DNA from 2 places in the Sphingomonas sp. 22R3R2A-7 genome. Region 2 is predicted to be linked to the other one. Evidence: riboswitches for the same ligand, from Rfam matches in the RefSeq annotation. Region 2 holds a riboswitch; the other holds the start of a gene.
What was found. Region 2 has a riboswitch for thiamine pyrophosphate ahead of QP165_RS02860 (TonB-dependent receptor). Riboswitches for the same ligand answer to the same signal wherever they lie in the genome.
Positions count from the first base shown of each region.

Region 1: another riboswitch for thiamine pyrophosphate. It lies ahead of thiC (phosphomethylpyrimidine synthase ThiC); the one in region 2 lies ahead of QP165_RS02860 (TonB-dependent receptor).

Region 1 is NZ_JASPFR010000001.1:2,486,745-2,493,603, forward strand. It holds gene QP165_RS11890 (phytoene desaturase) at 1-907, opposite strand, end outside; gene crtY (lycopene beta-cyclase CrtY) at 904-2,070, opposite strand; gene QP165_RS11900 (GNAT family N-acetyltransferase) at 2,277-2,924, shown strand; gene QP165_RS11905 (sterol desaturase family protein) at 3,016-3,834, shown strand; gene QP165_RS11910 (DUF2141 domain-containing protein) at 3,842-4,189, shown strand; gene QP165_RS11915 (MipA/OmpV family protein) at 4,258-5,121, shown strand; TPP riboswitch at 5,207-5,315, shown strand; gene thiC (phosphomethylpyrimidine synthase ThiC) at 5,355-6,859, shown strand, end outside.
Region 2 is NZ_JASPFR010000001.1:633,837-640,695, forward strand. It holds gene QP165_RS02860 (TonB-dependent receptor) at 1-1,271, opposite strand, end outside; TPP riboswitch at 1,338-1,446, opposite strand; gene QP165_RS02865 (PAS domain S-box protein) at 1,574-4,471, shown strand; gene QP165_RS02870 (chemotaxis protein CheW) at 4,456-5,964, shown strand; gene hmgA (homogentisate 1,2-dioxygenase) at 5,922-6,859, opposite strand, start outside.

The DNA.
Region 1 (6,859 bases), 1.9 Mb from region 2:
TGTACTTCTTGCGCTCGAGCGACGCCTTCTTGCGCTGTCCGCTGCGCGAGGTCGCGAGCAGGTCGCGATAGGTGTGCATGATGTCGCTGTTCGCGGCCACCGCATCCGCCTGCGCCGACCAGCCGCTTGCGCAGACCACGCCCGTCGCGCGGTCGCCCAGCGTCTCGATCGAGGTCACCGGATCGTCGAGCCTGAGCACGCCGCCCAGCCGCTCGAACTGCGTCACCAGCGCCGCGACCAAGCGGTTCGTGCCGCCGCGCGCGAACCAGACGCCGCCATCGCGCTCCAGCTTGTGGATCAGCGCGTAGATCGCGCTCGTCGTCATTGGATTGCCGCCGACCAGCAGCGTGTGGAAGCTCAGCGCCTCGCGCAGCTTCTCCGACTTCACGAAGCCCGACACGATCGAATAGACCGAGCGCCACGCCTGGTATTTCGCAAGCGCGGGCGCGGCCTTGATCATCGACCCGAAGTCGAGGAACGCGACATGGCCGAGCTTTTCATAGCCTTCGCGGAACACGCCAGCCGAATATTCGAGGAACTTCTCGTATCCCGCCCAGTCGCCGGGGTGCAGCTTCTCGATTTCGGCGCGCATCTGCACGTCGTCGTTGGTATAGTCGAAATTGGTCCCGTCCGCCCAGTTGAGCCGGTAGAAGGGCAGCACCGGGTCGAGCGTCACGTCCGCGCTCATCTCGTGTCCGCTCAGCGCCCATAGCTCGCGCAGGCAGTCGGGATCGGTGATGACGGTCGGGCCTGCGTCGAAGGTGAACCCGTCACGTTCCCAGAAATAGCCGCGACCGCCCGGCTTGTCGCGGCTCTCGACGATGGTCGTCTGCACGCCCGCCGCTTGCAGCCGGATCGCAAGCGCCAGCCCACCGAACCCTGCACCGATGACGATAGCTGTCTTCATGATCTCATACTGCCTGCGATGGCGCGAACGGCGCGCGCGATGGGGACGGGGGGCTTGCCGGTGAGAATGCGTGCCTTGTCGGTCATGGTCGAGCGTCCGGCATAGAAGCGGCCGATCAGCGATGGCGACAGCCGGTAGAAGCGTTCGAGGATCCGATAGCGTTCCGCCGGTTCCGACGCGCGGAACAACATCGTGTCGAGCATGCGATAGAAACCGCGGCGTTTCCACGTCGCGCGCGCCATCGCATAGGTCGTGTCGTGGAGCGTGCCGCCCGAGAAATCGTGCAGCGCGGCGATCGCCGACGCGGTCCGCACCGCATCGGGCAGCGAATAGCCGGTGGTCGGGTGGAACATCCCCGCGCGCATCCCCGCCTTGGCGACGCGCGCGCCGGTCGACCGCCAATAGGCCTCGAAATCGCCCCCCATCGCGACCGGCAGCACGCCCGATTCCTCGCGCGCGATCGCTTTGACCGACCAGCCGCGGGCCGCGACATAAGCGTCGATCCGCTCGCGCAGCACCGGTACGTCGAGATCGGGCGTGTCGCTGTAATAGGTATCCTCGACGAACATCCGCCGCGCCTTGAACGGCAGGCAATAGACGAAGCGATAGCCGTCGATCTGCTCGACGCTCGCGTCCATCACCATCGGCCGCGGTGCCTTGTGCATCGCGCCGAGCTTCAGTTCGCGCCCCAGGAATTTCTGCCATGCCAGATCGAGCAGCGACAGGTCGCCCGGTCCGCGCGCGTCGATCACGCCGGTCGCCTCGATCCGGTCGCCATCCGCCAGCACCACCGCGGTCGCGCTCGCGCCGAGCACCTTGCGCCCGAGCATCAGCGCGTCGCGCGGCAGGACGCGGCGCACCTCGCGGTCGAGCTGTTCGCTTTCGATCGAATAATAGGTCTCGTCGATCGTGCGCGCATGCGCGGGGAAATGCACGTCGTAGCCGCGCCACGCATGCACCACGAGCGGCGCGACGATCCAGCGATCGGTCTGCGCCACGTCGCTGCCGAAGAAGGACCAGAGGTGATTGCCGCCGACGCTGTCGGCCGAATCGACCAGGCGCACGTCGAGCGTCGGATGCTTGGCTTTGAGCGCCAGCGCGATCATCCCGCCGGCCAGACCCGCGCCGACGATCGCGACGTCGCAGGGGATCGTCGATGCCATGGCTCCGACTAGCGCAAAGCTGCGCCCCGGCAAACAGCCTTTCCCGTGCAATCGCGGGCGAAGACAATCTGCATTGCCAACCGGACGACGGGCGGGATGCGGAGCCTTCGACAAAGCCTGCGACCCGGCCCTCGGGAAGGCCGCGAACCGCGTTGCGCGATCCTGTCAAAACACCCCCGGCCAGCGCCACCAGCGCACGAAGAGGCATGGCGCGCCGCGACCATCTCCGCCACTATGCCGGCAGCAACACCGGATCCACCATGCCGCCCACGCACCCGACGCCCGCCAGCGACGCCAGTCACCGCCATCCGCCGGCCCCGACGCTCACGACCGCGCGGCTGACGCTGAGCGGTCACGCGCCTGCCGATCTCGACGAGTGTGCGGCGATGTGGGCGGATCCGCGCGTCTACGCGATGATCGGCGGCGTGCCGCGCAGTCGCGAGGACGTGTGGATAAGGCTGCTGCGTTCGATCGGGCAATGGGCCGCCTATGGCTATGGCAGCTGGATCGTGCGCGAGACTGCGACCGGGCGGCTGATCGGCGATCTCGGCCTGATCGAAGCGCGGCGGGCGATCCTGCCGCCGATCGACGGCCCGGGCGCGACAGGTCCCGAAGTCGGCTGGACGCTGACCGGGGAGGCGCAGGGGCAGGGCTATGCATCGGAAGCGCTCGCCGCGGTGTTCGCGTGGACCGATCCGCGCTTCGCCGCCACGACGTGCATCATCGATCCGGACAACGCGCCCTCGCTCCGGCTCGCCGCGCGCTTCGGCTATGTCGAGCGCGTGACCGGCCGGTACCACGACAAGCCTATCCTGATCCTCGACCGTCGCGCTGAGTCCGGACCGCCGGGATAGGCCGGATTCTTCACGACCGTGCCACGCCTTCGGGATGCATGCGCCCGACACCCCATTACCCCGCCCGCAAAAAGCCCCTATACGCAGCGGCATGACGATCGCGCTGGCCATCCTTCTTTCTGCGTTCGCGATGACGGTGATCGTCGGCGTGCGCTATCTCATCGTGTCGGGTGCGTTCGCCGCGGCGACGCGCGCGCGGCATCCGGGGCTCTATCGCGGGCTCGATGCACAGATGCGGCGCGAGATCGTCTGGAGCATCGCCTCGGCGGCGATCTACGGCGTGCCCGCAGGCGTCGTTGCCTGGGGGTGGCAGAACCGCGGCTGGACGCAGATCTATACCGACATCCACGCGATGCCGCTCTGGTATCTGCCCGTGTCGGTGCTGCTGTTCCTCGTCGCGCACGATAGCTGGTTCTACTGGACGCATCGCTGGATGCACCGGCCCAAGCCGTTCAAGCTCGCGCATGCGCTGCACCACGCCAGCCGTCCGCCGACCGCCTGGGCGGCGATGGCGTTCCATCCGATCGAGGCGATCACCGGCGCTGTGATAATTCCGCTACTGGTGTTCCTGATTCCGATCCATGTCGGTGGACTGGGTTTGGTCCTGACGATCATGACGGTTATGGGAGTCACGAACCATATGGGGTGGGAAGTTTTTCCCCGGTTCATCTGGCGGGGGGCATTGGGGGAATGGCTGATCACGGCCAGCCACCATCAGCGACATCACGAACAGTACAGGTGCAATTATGGGCTCTATTTCCGATTTTGGGATCGGCTCTGCGGCACCGACCGAGGCCTTGGCGACTTCAGCAAGTCGCATGACAAGGCGGCACGCGCCTATGCTGCGGCTCGCGGCGGCGGCGGCGATATGGGCCACCCTGGCGGCGGCGGCGCCGGTCACGCGGCTTGACGTTCGCGTGGACAATGTCCGCTCGACCAAGGGGTTGATCCGGATCTGCCTGACCGCCGACCCGCAGAATTTCCCGGCCTGCATCGACGACGCGAACGCGCTGACCCGCAACCTGCCCGCGAACGAGCGGACGACCAGTTTCGCCGGACTTCCGCAGCGCGGCTATGCGCTCGCGATCATTCATGACGAGAACGGCAATTCGAAGCTCGACACGTTCGCGGGTATCCCGCGCGAGGGCTTTGGCTTCTCGCGCAACGCCCCGGTGCGTTTCGGACCACCATCCTTTTCAGCCGCGCGCTTCGCGGTCGCCGGTGATGCCGAAATACAACAAGTAAAAATGCGTTATATCTTCTGACGTTGATAGCGGACCGAATGACGCACTGCCGCGTTGCGCGGTGGAACCTTTTTGTCCGGAGCACGTCCTTGCGCGCATTCTCTCTCGTCCTGACTGCCGCAACCGCGGCGTTTGCTGTCGCCACCCCGGCGCTTGCGCAGACCGATCCCAACCCCACCCCGCCGATCACCGATCCCGCCGACAACAACCGCATCACGCTCGGGCTGGGCGTCGCGTCGCTCCCCGATTACGAGGGCGCAGACAGCAACAGCTTCACTCCCGGCGCGGTCGCGATCGGGACGGTGCGCGGGCATGACTTCTTCACGCGCGGGACGCAGCTCTACGTCAACCTGATCCCCAACACGGGCTCGGTCGGCATCAACTACGAAGTCGGCGTCATCGCCGCGGTCCGCACCGATCGCACCGGCAAGGTCGACAACCGCCAGGTCCGCGCGCTCGGGAAGATCGACACCGCGTACGAAGTCGGCGGCTTTGTCGGGATCGGCAAGACCGGCGTCATCACCAGCGATTACGACACGCTGACCGCGCGCGTCGCCTATATCCACGACGTGTCGGGCACGCACGACAGCTATGTCATCACCCCGCAGGTCAACTACACGACGCCGTTATCGGTCCGCACCTTGGTCGCGTTCGGCCTGTCGGCGGATTATGCGGGCAAGGGCTTTGGCCGGACCTATGCCGCGGTGACGCCGATCGGCACGATCAACAGCGGTCTGCGCACCTATGACATCAACGACAGCGGTTTCCGCCGGGTCAACGTCTCGGCGTTCGCGCTGCAGAGCCTGTCGGGCGATCTTCGCCGCGGGTTCGGTGTCGGCGCGGGCGTGCTCTACGGCCGCATGCTCGGCAAGTACAAGGACAGCCCGATCGTCGCGGACGTCGGCGATGCCGACCAGTGGCTCGGCGCGGTGGGCCTGACCTACACCTTCTGATCGCAACCCGCCGATCGACCCGAAACCCCGTGCGGCCGGCCGCGCGGGGTTTTTCGTTTGCGCCCCCGTCCGTTGCGCCTATGCTCGCCCTACCCCGGGGAGCGCCGATCCGCGCTTGAGAGGAAGGCAGGAGCCTTCGACCCGCTGAACCTGATCCGGTTGATACCGGCGGAGGGAGGGAGCGGTCGCCACAGAACCGCACGCCTTGCTCCGAGACCTTTAGGAGCAAGCGCATGGCCGATTACGAAGCACGCAGCGAAAAGGCCGATATCGGCGTCACCACCGGCCCCATCCGCGGGTCTAGGAAGATCCATGTCGCGGTGCCCTCAAGCCCCGACGTCCGCGTCGCGATGCGCGAGATCGTGCTCGACCCCAGCTGCTCCGAGCCGCCCTTGCGCGTCTACGACACCAGCGGTCCGTACACCGACCCGCGCGCCACGATCGACATCAACGCCGGCCTGCCGCAGCTCCGCCGCCAGTGGATCGAGGCGCGCGGCGACGTCGAGAGCTACGACGCGCGCGAGATCCGGCCCGAGGATAACGGCCAGCTCGGCCCCGACCGCTCGGGCGGCGTACCGCAATTCCCCGGCAGCATCGCTCGCCCGTTGCGCGCCAGGGCCGGCGCCAATGTCAGCCAGATGCACTATGCCCGCCGCGGCATCATCACGCCCGAGATGGAATATGTCGCGACGCGCGAGAATCTCGGCCGCGCGATGCTGAAGGAATACAAGCGCGACGGCGAAAGCTTCGGTGCGTCGATCCCCGACTTCGTCACCCCCGAATTCGTCCGCGACGAGGTCGCACGCGGCCGCGCGATCATCCCCAACAACATCAACCACCCCGAATCCGAACCGATGGCGATCGGTCGCAACTTCCTGGTCAAGATCAACGCCAATATCGGCAATTCCGCAGTCGCCTCGAACGTGGCGGCCGAGGTCGACAAGCTCGTCTGGTCGATCCGCTGGGGCGCCGACACGGTGATGGACCTGTCGACGGGGCGCAACATTCACGACACGCGCGAATGGATCCTGCGCAACAGCCCCGTCCCGATCGGCACCGTGCCGATCTACCAGGCGCTCGAAAAGGTCGGCGGCATTGCCGAGGAGCTGACCTGGGAGATCTTCCGCGACACGCTGATCGAACAGGCGGAGCAGGGCGTGGATTACTTCACGATCCACGCCGGCGTGCGCCTCGCCTATATCCCGATGACCGCCAAGCGCGTCACCGGGATCGTCTCGCGCGGCGGCTCGATCATGGCGAAATGGTGCCTCAGCCACCACAAGGAGAGCTTCCTCTACGAGCGGTTCGACGAGATCACCGAGATCATGAAGGCGTATGACATCGCCTATTCGCTCGGCGACGGGCTGCGCCCCGGCAGCATCGCCGACGCCAACGACGAGGCACAGTTCAGCGAGCTCTACACGCTCGGCGAACTCACCCACCGCGCGTGGAAGAGCGATGTGCAGGTGATGATCGAGGGCCCCGGCCATGTGCCGATGCACAAGATCAAGGAGAATATGGAAAAGCAACTCGAGGTCTGCGGCGAGGCGCCCTTCTACACCTTGGGGCCGCTCACCACCGACATCGCGCCGGGCTATGACCATATCACCAGCGGAATCGGCGCGGCACAGATCGGCTGGTACGGTACCGCGATGCTTTGCTACGTCACGCCCAAGGAGCATCTGGGCTTGCCCGACCGCGACGACGTCAAGGTCGGCGTCGTGACCTACAAGCTCGC
Region 2 (6,859 bases):
GCCTTTGCGCGATATCCCCACCGGTCCGCAGGATCGCCGTCGGCATCGACGCGCGTATAGGATTGCGTCACGCGGTCGGTGCCATAGTCGAACCAGAGCCCGGCGGTGATGCGGTGGACGCCTGCCTGCAACGTCAGCTTGCCGACGCTGCCGCCACGGACCTGGTCGCCGGTATAGTTGCCGAGCACGGTCGCCACCCCGTCGATCGCCCCCGGCAACGCGATCAGATCGGCAAGCGCCTCGTTGCCGAGGAAATTGCCCGTCGTGGCGAGCTGCGTGCCATAGGGTGCGTTGCCGTAGCCGAACTGGAGATAGCTGGTCGTATCGAGCGTCAGGCGGTCGCCGAGCACGATGTGCACCGGCGCGGCCGCATAGAGGTTGCGGAACGGCGCGCGGTAGAGCCGCCAATAGTCGGTCGACCCCGCCCGATACGCGCGCGCGAAGTTGAAGTCGCGCCCCTGCGCCTGCCATTCGGCAAGCGTCGGGCTGGGGTAGCTCGACGTGTTGGCGTCGTTGTACGACACGGCGAGGCTGGCGCGATTGCCCGCGCCCCATTCGCGGAGCAGCTTGGCGTCGATATGCTGACGGGTGTCGTAGCCGGGACCGCGCCAGTTGTTCGCGCGGGTATTGGAATAGGACAGGAACGCCTTGATCCCGCTGGTGCCGAGCGTTCCCGTATCGATCCGGACAAAGGCCCGCCGCGCGGCGTAGCTACCGAGCGACAGGTCCACCACCGCCCCGGGTCGCGCGCCCGGATCGTCGAGTTTCAGCGATAACAGCCCGCCCGCACCACCGACCGTCGGCGAGTCGATGTCGACCGACCCCTGCGCCAGCGCGATCTGCCTGAGGTTCTCCGGGTCGGCGAACTGCGACGGATAGGCAAAATAATAGCCGATGTCGTTCTGCGGTGCGCCCTCCATCAGCACGCCAATCTGGTCCTGACCCAGCCCGCGCAGCGTGAGGCTCGAGCTCGTCGAGAGACCATAGGGATCGCTCGACGCGACGTTTGCGCCGGGCAGCAGTGTGACGAGCTGGAACGCGTTCAGCGTCGGCGCCTGCTTGGCGATAAATTCGGCCGAGATCGCGCTTTGCGCGCAGGGCACGCGCTGGTCGGGCAACAGGCCTGCGGGATCGGGCTGGCCGGCGACACGGATCTCGGCGGGATCCGCAGACGGCGTGCCGGGGCGGGGATCGGTCTGCGCCGTCGCAGGCGCCGCTGCAAGCGATGCCGCCAGCGCGATCGCCGCGCACGCAGGCCGCCGGCCCTGCAGCCGAACCGAAGATGTCGAAAAGCCACGATCGAATGTGCGCACGTCCACTCCAAGCGGAGGAACGACGGAAAAACCGTTGGCCCTCCCTACGCCGGTATCAGCCGGATCAGGTTCAGCGGGTCATGGGCTGCAGCCCAATTCTCAGCCGCGCGTCAGCGGCCCCCGGGGAAGGCGCGCCTTAGGCGCTGCGATGCCCGGTGCAAAGCGCAATCGCCGCGACGATCGCTTCGCCAAAATCCGCGCCTCGATCCGCGGCGGTCGCGCCGATCCTATAATGAGGCGAAAGATGGCTGGAGCATCATATGTCGTTGGAAGGTGTTGTTGTCGACCTGAGCGCGCGCGCCGCCGCCGCGCTGGCAGACGAGATGATCGTTCTCGCGTTCAGCGCCGATGGCGCGCTGATCGAGACGAATGAGGCCGCGCGGACGATCCTCGCGTCGGTCGACGCGATCGCGACCTTCGCGACGCTGTTCCCGAACTACCCCGACGCGATCGCGCAACTGGCGACGGGTGACGCGACGACGGTCGCGGTCGAGGGGCTGCTCGCGAATACGCAGGGCCATTGCATGCATGTCCAGGGCCTGATGGGGGCGCTGTCCGGGACCGGGGGCAAGCTGGTCTTCATGGGCGCGGTGACGCCCGGCAGCCTGCACGATACCGCGCTCATCGTGCACCGCTTCGATGCGATCAACGGCGCGCTCGCGATCTGCCAATATTCGCCCGACGGCCACCTGATCGACGGCAATGCCAAGTTCTTCGAACTGACCGGGCTTGCCCGCGAGGCGATGACCGGCGGCCGGTTCGACATGTTCTGGACCGCGGCGGAGCGCCAGGCGAACGACGCCGACACCTATTGGAGCCGGTTCGAGCGCGGCGAGTCCGACACGGTCATCCGGCGTTATACCCCGTGCCCGGGCCAGAATGTCTGGGTTCGCGAGATCTTCGTGCCGACGTTCGACAAGAACTGCCAGCTCGTCTCGGTGCTGAGCTATGCCTATGATATCAGCGCGCAGCATCAGGCGACGGTCGACAATCAGGGCCGCATCACCGCGATCGACCGGGCGTTCGCGCTGATCGAGTTCGACCTGTCGGGGCGCGTGATCACCGCGAACGCCAATTTCCTCTCGCTGATGGGCTATGAACTCGACGAGATCACGGGCGAGAACCACCGGATCTTCTGCGACGCGGACTATGCGCAGAGCCCGGCCTATCGCCAGTTCTGGCAACGGCTGGGCAAGGGCGAGCTCGACCAGGGCGAATATAAGCGGATCCGCAAGGACGGCAGCGAAGTCTGGATCCAGGCGTCGTACAACCCGCTGTTCGATTATGACGGCATTCCGACGGGCGTGGTCAAGGTCGCGATGGACGTGACCGCGCAGCGCCTTGCGATGGTCGAGGCAGCGGGTCGCGCGGCGGCGATCGACCGCGCGCAGGCGGTCATCGAGTTCGACCTTGCGGGCACCGTGCTCGACGCCAACGCCAACTTTCTCGAGCTGATGGGCTATGCGCGCGACGCCGTGGTCGGCCATCATCACCGCACCTTCTGCGACGCCGGCTATGCCGCATCGCCCGACTATGCCGATCTCTGGAACCGGCTGCGCGCGGGCGAATTCGTTTCCGGCGTCTTCAAGCGGATCGCGAGCGGTGGACGCGAAGTCTGGATCCGCGCGACCTACAACCCAATCCTCGACATCGAGGGCAAGCCGCGCAAGGTCGTCAAGTTCGCGCATGACATCACCGACCAGAAGCGCCGCGACGTCGAGTTCGAGGGCCGCGCGCGCGCGATCGATCGCGCACAGGGGGTGATCGAATTCGCGATGGACGGCACGATCCTCGACGCGAACGAGAATTTCCTCGCGCTGACGGGGTATACGCTCGACGAGATCCGCGGCCGGCATCACCGTGTCTTCTGCGATGCGGGCACGTCGCAGTCGGACGCCTATGCCGTGTTCTGGGAAAAGCTCGGCCGCGGCGAATATGACGCGGGCGAATACAAGCGCCTCAAAAAGGGCGGTGCCGAGGTGTGGATCCAGGCGACGTACAATCCGATCCTCGATCTCAACGGCAAGCCCGTCAAGGTCGTGAAGTTCGCGGTCGACGTCACCGCACAGAAGCTCGCGGCGAACGATCACCAGGCAAAAGTCGACGCGATCAACCGCGCGCAGGCGGTGATCGAGTTCGACCTCGAGGGCAACGTCCTGTCGGCGAACGAGAATTTCCTGCGTACTACGGGCTATTCGCTGCGCGAGGTGGTCGGCCAGCACCATTCGATGTTCTGTTCGCCCGACTATATCCGCAGCCTGGAATATCGCGACTTCTGGCTGAAGCTGAACAAGGGCGAGGTGCATTCCGGACGCTTCCACCGGATTGGCAAATATGGCCGCGACGTCTGGATCCAGGCCACCTACAATCCCGTGCTCGACCTCAAGGGCAACCCGTTGCGCGTCATCAAATACGCGACCGACGTGACCGACCAGGTGCTGCTCGAGCAGCAGATCACATCATGCTCGATGTCGATGGCAGACCATGTCGGCGCGCTGACGCAGTCGATCACCGCGATCACCGGCGCAACCGACACCGCGACCGATCTCGCGGGCCGGACGCGCAGCGAGGCCGAGGAAGGCCGCACTGCGCTTGGTGGTGCGATCGAGTCGATCGACCTGATCCAGAAATCGGCGGCCGGGATCGCGGAGATCGTCTCGGTGATCGGCGAGATCGCGGGCCAGACCAACCTCCTCGCCTTCAACGCCGAGATCGAGGCGGCGCGCGGGCGAGCACGGCGTCGGCTTCTCGGTGGTCGCGGGCGAGGTCCGCAAGCTCGCGGAACGCAGCTCGACCGCGGCGCGCGAGATCAACCGGCTGGTCGACGAGTCGCTCGAACGCATCGCCCGCGGAACCGAACGCTCGAAGGAGGCGACCAACGCGTTCGCGGGGATCGTCGATGCCGTCCACAAGACGGGCGATGCGATCGACGCGATCGCCAAGTCGACGTCGGTCCAGGACGAGGCCTCCGCCAAGGTCGTCGACCTTATCCGCACCTTGTCGAACGCCACCGAACGTGCGGCAGCCTGAGCCGCGCCGGGTGGCGGTCGTGCGACGGACGCCGACGCTCCGTCCCGCTCCTCCCGCGCCGGTATCCGCCCGCCCGCCACGTGGCGCACCCGCGGGACTGCACGGCGCGGTGGTGGTCGGCGGCCTGACGCTCGCGGTGCCGATCGAGGCGATCCGCGAGGTCGTCCCCCGCCCGGCGGCGTTGCTCCCCTTCCCGGCGGTGCGGGACGAGGTCATCGGCGCGATCGACCTGCGCGGTGCGATCGTCCCCGTTCTCGACCCGGTGGCGCTGCTCGGCGTGCCGTCACCGGAGCGCTGCCCCGTCATCCTCATCCTGCGCGACGCGAACCGCGTCATCGGGCTGGCGATCGAGTCCATCGCCGGCGTGCTGCCGCTCGACGCCGCCGACATGACGCAGCTCGACCTGCGCGACGAAACCGATACGTTCGGACAGCCCGGGGGTGCGCGGGCGAGCCGCGCGGCACTGATCCGTGCCGCGTTCGTCCACGGCGACACGCGCGGCCTGGTGCTCGACATCGCCGCGCTTGCCGCGCTCGAGGCGATGCCGCTCGCGATCGAGCGGTCGACGGCGACGATCCGCCCGGGCAGCGTCACCACCGGCGTGCCGACGCTGCTGTTCACGGTGGGCGCCGCGCGTCTCGGTCTTGCCGCGCGCGTGATCGAGGCATCGGTGCCCGAGCAGACGATCGCGCCGAGTCCGGTCGAGGACGATCTATGGGTCGGCTGGCTGACGCATAACGGCCGGCGTATCCCCGTCGTCGATACGCTGCGGCTGTTGCGGCTCGGCGAATGCCGCCGGACGCAGCGTACCGCGGCGGTGATCCTGCGACTGCCGTCGGGGCATCTGGTCGGGCTTCAGATCGACGCGGTGAACGACATGCTGCGGATCGCGTCGGACGAGATCAAGCCGCTGCAGCAATTCGTGGTTGGCAACCGCGCCCTGTTCAACGGCTTGTACGGCACCGATGCGCCGAGCCTGTTGCTCGATCCCGACGCGATGCAGGCCGATGCGCAACTTGGTACGGTCGGGCGGATCTGCGACAAGACGGAGGCCGGGACCGGGTCAAGGGCCGCCGCGGACGTCGAGCGTGAGCGGACCAACGCCCTGCGCGCATTCCTGCTCGTGCGGCTTGCCGACCGGCGCTTTGCGATCCCGCTGTCGCAGGTCGAGGAGATCATCGCGACCAGGACGTCGGGTCTTGGGCTGACCGATCGGACGCAGGGGATCGACGATTACATCATCCACCGCGGCCGCGGCGTCCCGCTGATCGATCTCCACCGCGTCCTCGGGATTGCGGACGGCGGGAACGGTGCGCCGTTCACCGTGCTCGCTTCCGCGGACGGCAATCAGGCGGGATTCATGGTCGACGAGCTCTGTGCGGTCGAACGCTCGTCGGTCCAGCTGCTCAGCGATACCGGCGGCGACAGGGCGATGGCCCGCATCGCCGCGACGATCACCACGCGCGGCGCGACCTATCCGATCATCGACCTGCGCGCGGCGATCGAGACGTTATGCCCGCCCCCGCCCCCGCCCCCGCCCTCGCCCTCGCCCTCGCCCACGGAGGACGTGCGGGACGATCAGAGCCTGGCCTTTGAAAAGCCACTCCAGACGTCGTCGTAATCGAGCTGCATCGTCGGGGTCGCACTGGCCCAGGCGGTGGTGCGGACGACGTGGCGGGTTTCGAACATGAACGCCATCGTGCCGGTGATCTTGTGCGGCTTCAGATCCACCGTCGACGCCTTGTCATAGGTCGCCTGATCAGGGCCATGGCCGTTCATCTGGTTGTGCAGCGAGGCACCACCGGGGACGAAACCGCCGCCTTCCTTGGCGTCATATTCGCCGGCGATCAGCCCCATGAACTCGCTCATCACGTTGCGGTGGAACCAGGGCGGACGAAACGTCCCCTCCGCCACCATCCAGCGCGGCGGGAAGATCACGAAGTCGCAATTGGCGGTACCCGGCGTGTCGCTCGGCGCGGTCAGCACGGTAAAGATCGATGGATCGGGATGATCGAAGCTGACGGTATTGATCGTGTTGAAGCGCGTCAGGTCGTAGCGACACGGCGCGAGATTGCCGTGCCAGGCGACCACGTCGAACGGCGAATGGTCGAGCGTCGTCGTCCACAGTCCGCCCTGGAATTTCTGCACGACGGTACAGGGCGCATCGACATCCTCGTACCACGCGACGGGCGTTTCAAAATCGCGGGGATTGGCCAGACCATTGGCGCCGATCGGGCCAAGGTCGGGCAGCCGGAATGGCGCGCCGTAATTCTCGCAGACATAGCCCCGCGCCCGCCCGTCGGTCAGCGCGATGCGAAACCGCACCCCGCGCGGGATGAGCGCGATCGACAGCGGTGCGACGTCGATCCGGCCGAACTCGGTGGTGATCGACAGGGTGCCTTCCTGCGGCACGACGAGCAGTTCGCCATCGGCCGAGAAGAACACGCGCTCCATGTCCGCGTTCGCGGCGTAGCAATGGATACCCACGCCCGTCTGCTCGGCGACCGACCCCGTGC